DNA from 4 places in the Kitasatospora sp. NPDC096204 genome. Region 2 is predicted to be linked to each of the others. Evidence: riboswitches for the same ligand, from Rfam matches in the RefSeq annotation. Region 2 holds a riboswitch; each other region holds the start of a gene.
What was found. A riboswitch is a leader RNA that binds a small molecule or an ion and turns the genes downstream of it on or off. The one in region 2 is predicted to bind cobalamin.
Positions count from the first base shown of each region.

Region 1: it holds a riboswitch for cobalamin, as region 2 does, so the genes downstream of both, ACIQ87_RS04410 (FecCD family ABC transporter permease) here and ACIQ87_RS27550 ((2Fe-2S) ferredoxin domain-containing protein) in region 2, are expected to answer to the same signal.
Region 3: it holds a riboswitch for cobalamin, as region 2 does, so the genes downstream of both, ACIQ87_RS04550 (ribonucleoside-diphosphate reductase subunit alpha) here and ACIQ87_RS27550 ((2Fe-2S) ferredoxin domain-containing protein) in region 2, are expected to answer to the same signal.
Region 4: it holds a riboswitch for cobalamin, as region 2 does, so the genes downstream of both, ACIQ87_RS13655 (cobalamin biosynthesis protein) here and ACIQ87_RS27550 ((2Fe-2S) ferredoxin domain-containing protein) in region 2, are expected to answer to the same signal.

Region 1 covers NZ_JBIWFT010000003.1:220,961-224,157, reverse strand. The annotation lists gene ACIQ87_RS04415 (ABC transporter ATP-binding protein) at 1-312, opposite strand, end outside; gene ACIQ87_RS04410 (FecCD family ABC transporter permease) at 318-1,397, opposite strand; cobalamin riboswitch at 1,493-1,624, opposite strand; gene sodN (superoxide dismutase, Ni) at 1,727-2,122, opposite strand; gene sodX (nickel-type superoxide dismutase maturation protease) at 2,391-2,753, shown strand; gene ACIQ87_RS04395 (CGNR zinc finger domain-containing protein) at 2,798-3,197, opposite strand, start outside.
Region 2 covers NZ_JBIWFT010000028.1:111,402-114,598, reverse strand. The annotation lists gene ACIQ87_RS27560 (phospholipase) at 1-271, opposite strand, end outside; gene ACIQ87_RS27555 (hypothetical protein) at 419-1,066, opposite strand; cobalamin riboswitch at 1,304-1,509, shown strand; gene ACIQ87_RS27550 ((2Fe-2S) ferredoxin domain-containing protein) at 1,497-1,988, shown strand; gene ACIQ87_RS27545 (hypothetical protein) at 2,145-2,342, opposite strand; gene ACIQ87_RS27540 (hypothetical protein) at 2,339-3,016, opposite strand; gene ACIQ87_RS27535 (hypothetical protein) at 3,013-3,197, opposite strand, start outside.
Region 3 covers NZ_JBIWFT010000003.1:253,369-256,565, forward strand. The annotation lists gene ACIQ87_RS04540 (glycoside hydrolase family 26 protein) at 1-49, shown strand, start outside; gene ACIQ87_RS04545 (glycosyltransferase family 39 protein) at 46-1,725, shown strand; cobalamin riboswitch at 1,775-1,930, shown strand; gene ACIQ87_RS04550 (ribonucleoside-diphosphate reductase subunit alpha) at 2,122-3,197, shown strand, end outside.
Region 4 covers NZ_JBIWFT010000010.1:160,395-163,591, forward strand. The annotation lists gene ACIQ87_RS13650 (cobyric acid synthase) at 1-687, opposite strand, end outside; gene ACIQ87_RS13655 (cobalamin biosynthesis protein) at 684-1,691, opposite strand; cobalamin riboswitch at 1,799-1,932, opposite strand; gene ACIQ87_RS13660 (alpha/beta hydrolase) at 2,300-3,197, shown strand, end outside.

The DNA.
Region 1 (3,197 bases), on a different contig from region 2:
GACGGTGAAGTCGAACTCGGCGGAGTGCTCCTGGGTCAGCGCGGCCACCCGGCGGGCCGTCTCGCGGGCGGTGAGGGCGTGCAGGTCGTCGCCGGCCAGCCGGACCGCGCCGCCGGCCGGCTTCAGCACCCGGTAGACGCAGCGCAGCAGCGTCGACTTGCCGCTGCCGTTCGGGCCGATGAGCCCGACCACCTGTCCGGCGGCGGCCGCCAGGCTCACCTCGTGGACCAGCCGGGTGCCGGCCAGCTCCACCGAGACGGCGTCGACGGCGAGGTCCTGGGCCGGCCCGGTCGCGGTGTCCACCGCGGTCACGTCGGTCACCGGGTGCCTCCGAAGGACTGGCCGCGGCGGCGCATCATCAGCAGGAAGGCGGGCACGCCGAGCACCGCGGTGAACACCCCGACGGGCAGTTCGGCGGGCGCCAGCAGGGTGCGCGAGGCGATGTCCACCCAGACCAGCAGCAGGGCTCCGGCGAGCGGGGCGATCAGCAGCACCCGGCGGTGCCCGGCGCCGACCAGCATCCGGGCCAGGTGCGGCATCAGCAGCCCGACGAAGCCGATCGCCCCGCTGACCGCGACCACGGTGCCGGTGACGGCGGCGGTCACCACGAACAGTTCGCGGCGCAGCCGGTCCGGGTCCACGCCGAGCGAGGCGGAGGTCTCGTCGCCCATCGCGAGCGCGTCCAGCCGCCCGGCGGCGCAGGCCAGACAGGCGAGGCCGGCCAGGACGGTGACGGCGGCGATCGGCACCGAGCCCCAGGTGGCGCCGCCGAGGCTGCCGAGCAGCCACATCATGGCGTCCCGGGCGGCCTCGCCGCGGTCGGCGGCGAAGACCATCAGGGTGGTGGCGGCGGAGAACCCGTAGGACAGGGCGGTGCCGGTGAGCACCAGGCGCAGCGGGGTGAGCCCGTGCGCCGTGCGGGCGGCGAGGTAGACCAGCGTCATGGCGGTCAGCGCGGAACCGAAGGCGGAGGCGGAGATCGCCCACACGCCGAGCGAGGCGAAGGCGCCGAACAGCAGGACGGCGTTGGCGCCGACGGCCGCGCCGGAGGAGATGCCGAGGACGAAGGGGTCGGCCAGCGCGTTGCGCACCAGGGCCTGGACGGCGACGCCGCAGGCGGCCAGTCCGGCGCCGACCACGGCGGCCAGCACGGTGCGCGGCAGCCGGATCTCCCAGACGATCGCGTACGCGGCCGCCTCGTCCGCGTCCAGCCGACCGCCCGTCAGCCCGGCGCCCAGCAGCCGCAGCACCCGGGGCAGGCCGAGCCCGGAGGAGCCGAGGGCGACCCCGCAGACCAGCGAGAGCAGGAGGGCGGCGCCGAGGCCCGCGGCGAGCGGGACGACGGGTATGCGACGAGTGGGCGGGCCGACTGCACGGTCTGCGGGTGCGCGGTTCACGGGTGCGCCTTGCCTCGGGCCGGGGGTGCGCCGGGGCGGGCGCGGGCCGGGGCGTGCCGGAGCGCCGTTCCCCTCGCAGTCCACGGCGAGTTGTCGGGAGTTCGGCGGCCGAGGGCGATCGGGCTGGCGCGGCCGTACGGGCTGGTACGGGCCGTGCTCACCGTTGCGGGTCAGCGCCGGATTCACACCGGACTTCTCCCTCGGACGCCCTGGCAGCATAACAGCCACTCAGGGCAGGCAACCCTTACCGGTCGGGGATCGGGCGTGAACGCACGACCGCCCCCGTCCGGCGGTCCGGACGGGGGCGGTCGGGTGGCGACGCGTCAGGCTCAGGCCTGCTTGGTCTCCCAGAAGATCTTGTCGACCTCGGCGATCAGGTCCAGCAGGGCCTGGCCGGTGGCCGGGTCGGTGGACGCCTTGGCGGCCGAGGCGGCCTTCAGGGTGTCGTTGATCAGCTGGTGCAGCTGCGGGTACTTCTCGAAGTGCGGGGCCTTGAAGTAGTCGCTCCACAGCACCGAGATGTGGTGCTTGACGGCCTCGGCGCGCTGCTCCTTGATGATGATGGCGCGGGCGCGGAAGTGCGGGTCCTCGTTGGCCTGGTACTTCTCCTGGGTGGCCTTGACGGACTCGGCCTCGAGCTTGGCCTGCGCGGGGTCGTACACGCCGCAGGGCAGGTCGCAGTGGGCGTGGGCGGTGGCGCGCGGTGCAAACAGACGAGAGAACATGGGAGTCCTTCCTTAGATCGTCTTCCCGCGCCCGAGATTACCCTTCCGCCCTCCCGGTTTCGCGATCGGGCGGCGGGCCTAGGGCGAAAGACGGACCCGGAACCGGGGTATTCCGGACATCGGAGCGCTGACGGCCCGTACGGCAGACTGGGGGACGGGCGGAGCGGGAGGAGGAGTCGTGGCGCGGAGTACGCGACCGGAGGACGTCGGAGCCGGGGACCGGGGCGGAGTGCTGCCGTTCGGGCTGGTCGACGTGGCGGGGCCGTCGATGGTCCCGACCCTGCGCGAGGGCGACCGGCTGCTGGTCCGCTACGGCGCGCCGATCCGGCCGGGCGCGGTGGTGGTCTTCCGGCACCCCTTCCAGCAGGACCTGCTGGTGGTGAAGCGGGCCGCCGAGCGCCGGCCCAAGGGCTGGTGGCTGCTGTCCGACAACCGCCCGGTGGACAGCGACAGCCGCAGCTACGGCGCCGTCCCGGACGAGCTGGTGCTCGGCCGGGTGCTGCTGCGGCTGAGCCCGAGCCCGGTCTGGCTGGCGCCGGGGCGCCGGCTGGAGCGGCTGCTGCTCACCCCGCGGCTGGCCCGGGTGCCGGGCCTGGCCCGCCGGTTCGGCGCCTGGGTGGAGGAGGTCTGAGGCCCTGGGGCCCCGACCTCCCGAGGCCCCGGGTTGCCGAGGGCCTAGGCCCGGGCGGCGGCCTCCGCCTCCTGGCGCTTGCGGGCCCGGTAGGCGGCCACGTTGGCGCGGGTCGCGCAGCGGTCCGAGCAGTAGCGGCGGGAGCGGTTGGTCGAGGTGTCCAGGTAGGCGTTGCGGCAGGGCGCGGCCTGGCAGATGCCGAGCCGGTCGGCGCCCAGCTCGGTCAGGTGGACGGCCAGGCCCATGCAGGCGACCGCGGTGAAGTGCGCGGTGGCGGTGGGGGAGTTGTCGGCCAGGTGCAGGTGCCAGCGCGGCCGCCCGGCGTCGTCCAGGTAGTCGTGCCCGGAGACCAGCGGGCTGACCGGGTACTCCATCAGCAGGCTGTTCAGCAGGTCGACGCCGCGGACCTCGTCGCCCTCGGCGGCGGCCTCGAAGACCCCGCGC
Region 2 (3,197 bases):
GCAGCAGCCACCCGCCCGGGTCCCCGGCCGGCGCGTCCAACCGGTTGCCCGCCGTCCGCTGCCACACCACGCCCTCCAGCCCGGGCGACACCTGGCGCAGAGTCCGCTCCACGGCGTCCAGGTGGGGAGTGCCGTCGGCCTGGGCCGAGTCCGCTGCGGGCGCCGGAGCGGCGAACGCGGGGGCAACGGGCAGCACGCCGACGGCGGCGGCGAGGGCCAGCGCGGAACCGGCCAGACGGCGGCCGGAACGGCGGGACTGGTGAGAGAGCACGTGCGAGTCCTTCATGCGGGGCCGGGGACGTTCACCCGGACGACACCGCTAAATTACCTCAAAGTAACCTGATGTGCTGTCAGGGTCCCATCAAGGCCGCGCATCCGGCCTGACGTACCATCTGCCGGAAGCCCGGCAGCCCCGGCCTCAGTGGAACACGATGGCGTGGCCGCCCTCGATGCTCGCCAGGCACGCCCGATGGAGCTGCCGCCAGGCGAAACGCTCCGTCTCGAACGGTCCGTCCGTCGCGAGGTCCACAGCCGGCCCGACCGCCCCGGCGTCGAAGGGAACACCCTTGCCGTCGAGCTCGATGCCGATCGACGACGCCATACCCGCGAGTTCGGCCAGCAGGCGCTGGCTGGAGCCGACGATGCCGGCGCCGTCGACGTTCGCCTCGTCAGGGAGGAAGAGCGGATCATCGAAGTCGACCGGCACGTAGTAGCCGGAACTGTCGGAGTGGCAGAGCAGATGAGAGTCGAACCTCGTCATCTCGTCCCGGACCTTCTCGCAGTCGCGCTCGTACTGGCGCTCGCTGACCTCCAGAGCCGATGTGACGGGCTCGCCGAAGTCCGTGAGCACCAGGATGCGGCGCAGCTGGGTCAGGTACCCGTAGGGGAAGCCGGCGGAGAAGGTAGGCGTACGAGGTGGATCGGTCATCTCCGGCTCGTGCCAGCTGATTCCCTCCGCCATGAGCGCCCGGCTGAGGCGGGCGAAGGCGGAGCGGTGGTAGTCGAGCCCCTCCGCGTCATTGCGCGCCTGGTCGTAGAGGAGTCCCACCGATATCGAAAGTCCCATGGGCCGGAGTGTAGGAGGGCCCCCTGACACCCGACCGCGCCTCCCGGGGCCTGCGAACCGGGATGACCTCCCGAGTCGAACCGAGATGACCCACCGCCGCCGCGGTGCGGCCCCGCCCGCGCGGCGTCGGTGGGCATCCGCAGGTTGCCGCGGCTCCCCCGTCCGCCCCTGCGGTCCCGGCCGCTCACCGCCCACCGCCCGCCGCCCGGCCGCTCGCCGGCAGGATCGCGAGCCCTGATATCTTGCCAGCGCCGTGGTGTACGGGAAACCGGTCGAATTCCGGTGCGGCCCTCGCCACTGTTGCCGCGGAGTACCGCGGCCCTCGCTGACCGGCTTTCCCCCCGGTCAGGGCCACTGAGCGGGCTGGGAGAGCCGCTTGGGAAGGTCGGCCGCGGCGCGTCGATGCGGAAGCCAGGAGACCGGCCACGGCGTGACATGTGCCACGAGGGTTTTGGAGAACATCTGCCCAGCGGTCTGCCGTACCCGTTTCGATCCATACCGCCTCGCCGACTCACCGGACGCGGTCGCCGCGGTGGCCGCGGTGACGAAGGCCGTCACCGGCCAGGAGCCCGGCCTCACGTCGGAGGCCTGGGAGGAGGTGCCCGGCCACCGGCACCAGGTCATGGTGTGCCGCGGCCCGCGTTGCACGGCCAAGGGCGCGGAGGAGGGACTACGCGCCCTGGTACGGAAACTGACCGAACAAGGCCTCGGCGACGACGACGTGCTCGTCACCCAGACGGGGTGCCAGTTCCCCTGCAAGGCGCCCGTCGCCAGCGTGCAGCCGGACGACATCTGGTACGGGAGGATCGACCCGGCTGTCGCCGACCGCATCGTCACCGAGCACCTCGCCGGCGGACGACCGGTCGAGTCCCACCGACTCCCCCGCCACAGGAGAGAACGGACAGGCCACCACGACGACTGATCGCGACCCACCGGCACGGGAGCGGGGTGAACCCCGTCCCGGGCCCACCGGCCGTCCCGTTGCCTCACGACAACGGGACACGACCAGTCGGCCACTTGCCGACGGTGTCCGGCCGACGCGGCCGTCGCGCTTCTCCCGGGGCAGACGAACCGGGTGCTACGGGTCGGGGCGGCGGGCCTTCGCCTCCTGGACACAGCGCTGGAGAAGGTACTCGACCTCGTCGGGAGCACAACGCATCCGGGCCTGCTGCCAGGCACTGTCGAAGTCGAACGGGGACCGGCTGAGCCGCTGAAGGCGGAGCGCCCGCAGGGTCGTACGCGGGGCGAGCAGGACCCGCCACAGGGACGCCCTCATCCGGCCCGTCCGTCCGGGGCGGCCCGGTCCTGCGGCGCGGTGGCCGCCGTCAAGTCCGAGATGGAGTGCCGGAGCAGGACCTTCATGGCCTCGTGCCGGGTCTCCGGATCCTGGAATCCGGCGCCGACCGCCTCCCACTGTTCGAGGAGCGGGTGCCACCAGGCGTTGCAGGACCTGATCGCGCGTGAGAGCCGTTGCAGGTCGGCCACCCGGTCCTCGTCCGGGAGCGCGGAGGTCCCCTCGATGCGGTCGATCACCACGAGGTCCGGGTGGTCGTAGAGGGCTGTCTTGAGGAACTCCAGCCGCCTGATCCGTTCGGTGTCGGCCCGCCGGACGGCCAGGGTCTCCCGCACGGTGGGCGACAAGCGGAGGGTGAACTTCGCGGACAGCAACCGGTAGTGGGGGTTGCGCCGTCTGTCGAGCGTGCCGAGGACGGCGTTGAGGGTGTCCTCGGCCCCGAGCGGGTCGTCCGGCTGCAACCCGGCGGTCACTTCCGCGGCGGCGGCACGGAGGTCGCTGCGGACCTGCTCCGCCAGATTGATCCGGTGCCGCAAGGCGGGTCGCCAGGTCAGGGTGAAGGTCGCCTCGAAGGGTACGCCCGCTTCGAGGCTGGGAAGTCGGCACGGCCGCGGGCAACCGATGGTGCGCGCGGCCCGCTGCCACGGCCACCTCATCGAACGGTGCCCTCGGGTCCGAAGAGCTTGTGGAACGGGGCGCCGACCAGGTGCTGGTAGAAGTCCTCGGCGATGTTGACGCCCTGCGCCGTGACGGAGCCCGTGAGCGCCTGCATCAGGTTCATCCCGGCCTGGAACATGCGGTGCCCGCGGAGCGGCACGAGCAACTGGTCACGGAGGT
Region 3 (3,197 bases), on a different contig from region 2:
GCGCGTGTCCGACCCCCGTTACGGCTTCGACATCCGGAACCCCCGATGAACACTGATTCCGACTTCCCTCCCGTCCCGCGCAGCCGCTCCGCCCACGGCAGCCCCGCCCACGGCCAGACCACCGAACCGGAACCCGACCCCACCGGGTCCCGCACGGCCGTGGCGGTGGACAACCCCGACGGCGTCGACCTCGCCCCGTACACCATCCCACCGGTCCCCGCGATCGGCTGGGACCCGGGCGCCAGCCCCCGCCGCCGCCGGATCGCCCTCGGCCTGCTGGGCGCCGTCCTGACCGTCCAGGCCGCGCTCTCGCTGCGCCTGCTGGCCGCCGCGCACCCCGACGAGGCCGCCGCCATGGTCGCCGGGCGCCAACAGCTGGCCCACCTCCTACACGGCACCCCCGTCACCACCGACCTGGTCGACCGGGTGCACGGCTCACCCTGGCTCTACCCACCACTGGCCGGCGCCGCCGCCGACGCCAACGGCATCTGGGGCACCCGGCTGCTCAGCCTCGGCTTCGCGCTGCTCACCACCGTCCTGTTGTACTCGCTGACCCGGCGGCTGTTCAACGAGCGGGTCGCCATCTGCGCGATCGCCGTGTACGCCGTCCTCCAGTCCACCGTCGTGGTCGGCTTCTACGCCGCGCCCGAGTCCCTCGCCGTCCTGCTGGTCGCCCTCGCGGCCTGGACCACGGTGTTCACCGCGAGACGCCATCCGGCCCTGGCTCTGCTCGCCGCCCCGCCCACGGCGCTGGCCTGCACCGTGGCCTACTCCGCGGCCTTCGCCGTCCCCGCCCTGATGGCCCTCGCCTTCGCCTGCGCCCGGCCGTACCACCGGGTCGGCCCGGCCGGCCTTCGCGCGCTGCTGGCGGCGCTCGGCACCCTCGTCCTGCTGCTCCCGTACGGCACCCTCGGCAAGGTCGCCGGGTGGTCACCCTCGCACGGCAACGCCCCCGGCTCGGCCGGCTCGATCCTGGTCGCCACGCTCCAGTGGGCGGGCCTCTTCACCGTCCTCGCGGTGGCCGGCACCATCGCCTACGCGCGCCGCGAACAGATGAACGAGCACGACGCGCCGGAGAGGGACGCCGTCCCCACCACCCGGGGCCTGCGCGCCCTACTCGGGGCCACCCTGACCGTCACCGCGCTGCTGGTCCCCGCCGCCCACCTGTGGACCGGCACGTCCGGCGCGCTGTTCCGCCACCTCGGCTACGGCATGCTGCTCGCCGCCCCGCTCGCCGGGGTCGGCCTGACCCGGCTGGTCGGCGCCCACTTCCGCCATCCCCAGCTCGGCATCCTGGCCTGGGTCGCCCTGCTCGCCCTCGGCCTGGAACAGTCCGCCCTGCGCTACCAGAACGGGCCCGACTCCGGCCGCCTGCTGGCCGTCCTGGCGGCCCACACGCAGCCCCAGGGCCGCTATCTCACCGAGGTCGACGGACTCGCCGAGTACTACCTCGGCAGCGTCTCCAAGCCCGAGCAGTGGGTCTCCGCGCGCACCGGCACGGAGTACCGCGACGGGGCCGGCGTCCAGCACCACGGCGACGACGGCAGCGTGGCCGCGATCCGGGACGGCTGGTTCACGATGGTCGTCCTCGACAGCACCGCGCCGAGGGCCACCGACCGGGCCGTGAGCGAGGCCCTGAGCACCGCCGGGCACTACCGGCTGGTCGCCCAATTCACCTCGCCGACCGGTGATTCGAGTACGTACAAGGTCTATCTCAAGCACTGACCGGCCGCCCGTCCCACGCACATCCGCGACACGACAGGCACAACATATGGTGCCACCACAGTCCGGCGGCACTACATGTATGCTCGCTTCTGCTGTCGATGCAGGGGAACCCGGTGCGAATCCGGGACTGCCCCGCAGCGGTGTGCGGGCGGCTCCAGCAGCCGTACCGCGAGTCCGATGACCTGCCGCCAGCGTGCGCCACGGCCCTCCCGCAGAGGCCGCGCCGGCACGAGCAGTACCCCTCCGGGCCTCGCGGGCGGGCCGGGGAGTCACCGTCGCGCGACGCCATCTGCGTTCGTGCCGTGCTCCCCTGCCCCGATCGGCCCGGTGGCCCCCGATCACCGCCGCCGATCGCCGCCAGGAGAGAGCGCCTTGACCACCGCCGCCTCAGCCACCCTGCCCGCCCAGGGCACCGGTACCGCCTTCACCGACCCGACGGTCTCCGACCCCGGCGGCGCCCTGCTGCGGCTTCTCACCGACCGCAGCACCGACCTCACCGAGGTCGACCCCGGCCATGTCGCCGCGGCCGCGCTGCGCGGCCGCCACGCCGGCTCGGACTTCGCCGAGCTGCGCGGGCTGGCCGTGGACGCCGCCGCGTCGATGATCGCCGAGGACCCCCAGTACTCGAAGCTGGCCGCCCGCCTGCTCGCCCTGGAGATCGTCGACGAGGCGAACAGCCAGGGCTCGGTGTCCTTCTCCGCCTCGATCGCCGTCGGCCACGCCGAGGGCCTGATCGGCGACACCACCGCGGACTTCGTCACCAAGCACGCCGCCGCCCTGGACGCGCTGATCGACACCACCGGCGACGACCGCTTCGAGTACTTCGGCCTGCGCACCGTGCAGTCCCGCTACCTGCTGCGCCACCCGATCACCCGCAAGGTGATCGAGACCCCGCAGCACTTCCTGCTCCGCGTCGCCTGTGGCCTGGCGGTCGGCGACAGCGAGCAGTCCGTGCGCGAGGTGGCCGAGCTGTACGGCCTGATGAGCCGCCTGGAGTACCTGACCTCCTCGCCGACGCTCTTCAACTCCGGCACCCGGCACCCGCAGATGTCGAGCTGCTACCTGCTCGACTCGCCGCTGGACAACCTGGACTCGATCTACAACCGCTACGCGCAGATCGCCCGCCTCTCCAAGCACGCCGGCGGCATCGGCCTGTCCTACTCGCGCATCCGCTCGCGCGGCAGCCTGATCCGCGGCACCAACGGCAAGTCCAACGGCATCGTGCCGTTCCTGCGCACCCTCGACTCCTCGGTCGCCGCCGTCAACCAGGGCGGCCGCCGCAAGGGCGCGGCCTGCGTCTACCTGGAGACCTGGCACGCCGACATCGAGGAGTTCCTGGAGCTCCGCGACAACACCGGCGAAGAGGCCCGCCGCACCCACAACCTCAACCTGGCGCACTGGATCCCGGACGAGTTCATGCGCCGGGTCAACGCCAACGAGGACTGGTCGCTGTTCTCCCCGGCCGACGTGCC
Region 4 (3,197 bases), on a different contig from region 2:
CCCGGGCAGCATCGGCAGCGTGCCCAGCACCGGACGGCCGGTCAGCTCGCGCAGCATGTCCAGCCCGGGCGCCAGCAGCCGCGCGTCGCCGCGGAACTTGTTGACGAACCAGCCCGCCACGTGCCGCTGGTCCTCCGCCGACAGCAGCGCCAGCGTCCCGTACATCGCCGCGAAGACCCCGCCCCGGTCGATGTCCCCGACCACCACCACCGGCAGGGCGGCGGCCGTGGCCAGGCCCATGTTGGCGATGTCACGGTCGCGCAGGTTGATCTCGGCGGGCGAGCCCGCGCCCTCGCAGACCACCACGTCGTAGCGGCGGCGCAGGTCGGCCAGGCACTCCAGGGAGCGCTCCAGCAGGACGGGCTTGCGCTCGCGATAGTCCAGCGCGCCCACCTCGGCCACCGGTCTGCCGAGCAGCACCACCTGGCTGCGGCCGTCCGCGCCCGGCTTGAGCAGCACCGGGTTCATCGCCGCCTCCGGCTCCACCCGGGCGGCCTGCGCCTGCATCGCCTGGGCGCGGCCGATCTCGGCGCCGTCGGAGGTGACGAAGGAGTTCAGTGACATGTTCTGCGCCTTGAACGGCGCGACCCGCACGCCCTGGCGGGCGAGCCAACGGCAGATCCCGGCCGTCACCACGCTCTTGCCCGCGTCCGAGGTCGTCCCCGCGACCAGCAGTGCGTTGCTCATCCCCGTCCCCTTCTCTTCGGCGACTTCCGCTCCAGCAGCACCCGCAGCAGGACGTGCCCCGCGACCGTCGTACCCAGCGCCAGCGCGCCCACCCGCCGGGAGAGCGCGCAGGCCCGCTCGATGTCGTCCACCGTCACCGGCCGGAGCTCCGCGCCCAGTACCGGCCGGTTCTCCACACGCTCGCCGTACCGCAGCGCCCCGCCCAACCGGACGCCCACCGCGCCGGCGAACGCCGACTCGGCCTGGCCCGCGTTCGGGCTCGGGTGCGCGGAGCCGTCGCGCCGCCAGACCCGCCAGGCCGTCCGGGGCTCGGGCGCGGCGGCCACCGTCAGCAGCGCCGTCAGCCGGGCGCCGGGCCAGCCCGCCAGGTCGTCCAGCCGGGCCGAGGCCCAGCCGAACCGGGCGTAGCGCGGCGAGCGGTGGCCCACCATGGCGTCCAGGGTGTTCACGGCGCGGAAGGCGAGCAGGCCGGGCGTGCCGGCCAGGGCGCCCCAGGTCAGCGCGTTGACCACGGCGTCGGCGGTGTTCTCCGCCACCGACTCGACCACCGCCCGGGCGATCTGCTCCCCGTCCAGCGCGCTCGGATCCCGCCCGCACAGGTGCGGCAGCCGTTCCCGGGCGGCCGTGAGGTCGCCCGCCGCCAGCGAACGGCCGATGGTGCGCGCCTCCCGGGTCAGCGAGGTGCCGCCGAGCACCGTCCAGGTCGCGGCCGCCGCCAGCGCCGCCCGGCCCAGCGGGCGCCGGCCCACCGTACGGTCCAGGGCGAGCGCGCCCGCCGCGACCGCGCCCACGCACAGCGCCGTGTACCCGGCCCCGGCGGCGCGGTCGTCGCGCCACAGCCGCCGCTCCAGCCGGGTCGCGGCGCTGCCGAAGACGGCCACCGGGTGGCCCCGGCGGGGGTCGGCGAAGCGGGCGTCGGCGGCGTAGCCCGCGACGGCGCCGAGCGCGAACGCGGCGGCGCGGGTCAGCGGGCGCGCGGAAGGGGAAGACGCGGGCGGGGTCATCGGTCGCACGGCGGAGGGCAGCTCGGGGTCGGGCAGGGCGGGGCAGCCTGCATCGCGTGCGTGTCCTCACTCAGGGTCCGCGCCCTGGATCGACGTGACGGCGGCGAGAGTCTCCTGGCTTCCGGGTCGAACGCACCCTCGGAGCCTTCCAGCGGCCGTCGACGGCCCGCCGTGGCGATGTTCCGAGCGTGCTCCCCGGTGACAGTGGCGGGACCGCGCCGGACTTCCACCGGCTTCCTCTCCATGCCTCCGTTTGGCCCCAGGATCCCATCACGGGCCCGAACCGGGAGTCAACCGAGGTCACGGAGGGGTTGGTCACACGCGGACGCCGCTGACGCCCCGTGGGGCCGGTCGGCGCGGCGGGCCGAGGACGGGGTCTGCCGCTGCCCTCGTCCGCTGCCTTCGCCCTCCCGGGGCCGGCCGTCCTTACCGTCCTCACCGTCCGTCTCCGGCGCCACCTCGGCAGCGCGGGGCCGCCGGCTCCTCGGCAGGGCCGGCCCGCCGCCCGGGTGACCCGGACGGCCCAGCCCGGTGGCCGGGCGGGCGGGGCGCCGGTGAACTGGTGCCCGAACACCGTCCGGTCCGTGAGCAGGAGAGCGGGGAGCGAAATGCGTTGGGGAACCGCAGCCGTCGTGGCGGCCGCCGCGGTCGGGGCCGCCGTGCTGGTGATCGGCCGTCGGGCCTCCGAGCGGATGGTCCGTCCGGTGACCACCGTTCAGGAGTCCGCTCCGGTCGTCGTCCGCGGCCTCGCCCCCGGCCGGGTCACCTTCACCCGCGGCCCCGGGAGCCTGCGCCCCGGCCGCTGGGCGGTCGAGTGGGCGGACGGCGGGCACGCGGTCGTCGAGGAGATCCTGCACGGCGACGAGCAGGAGGTCACCCGCCGGCTGGTCCGCGCCGACCGGGGCACCCTCGCCTCCGGCACCGAGGTCCGCTTCACCCCACGGGTCCACCTCGGCGACCCCACCGAGGCGCTCGGCCTCGCCTTCGCCGACACCGCCGTCGACGGCGAGCTCGGCGCCCTTCCCGCCTGGCAGCTCGACGGCAAGCGCGGCACCTGGGTGATCCTGGTGCACGGCCCCGGGGCCGACCGCCGGCAGACCCTTCCGGTGCTCCCCGTCCTCGACCGGCTCGGCCTGCCCGCCCTCGCCGTCACCTACCGCGGCGACCGGGGTGCCCCCGGCTCCCCGGACGGGCTCAGCCACTTCGGCGAGACCGAGTGGCGCGACGTCGAGGCGGCGGTACGGCTGGCGCTCGACAGCGGCGCCGGCAAGGTGATCCTCTACGGCTGGTCCCTCGGCGCGACCATGGTCCTCCACACGGCGGCCCACTCCGCCTGGTCGCACGCCGTCCGCGGCCTGGTCCTCGACTCGCCCGTGCTCGACCTCCCGGCGTCCGCCCGCCGGGACGCCGCCCGCTCCGGCTTCCCGGGCGTCGCGGCGGAGCTCGGCGCCCTCGCCGCCGAAGGCCGGACCGGCGTCGACCTCGCCGACTTCGGCCGCATCGCCG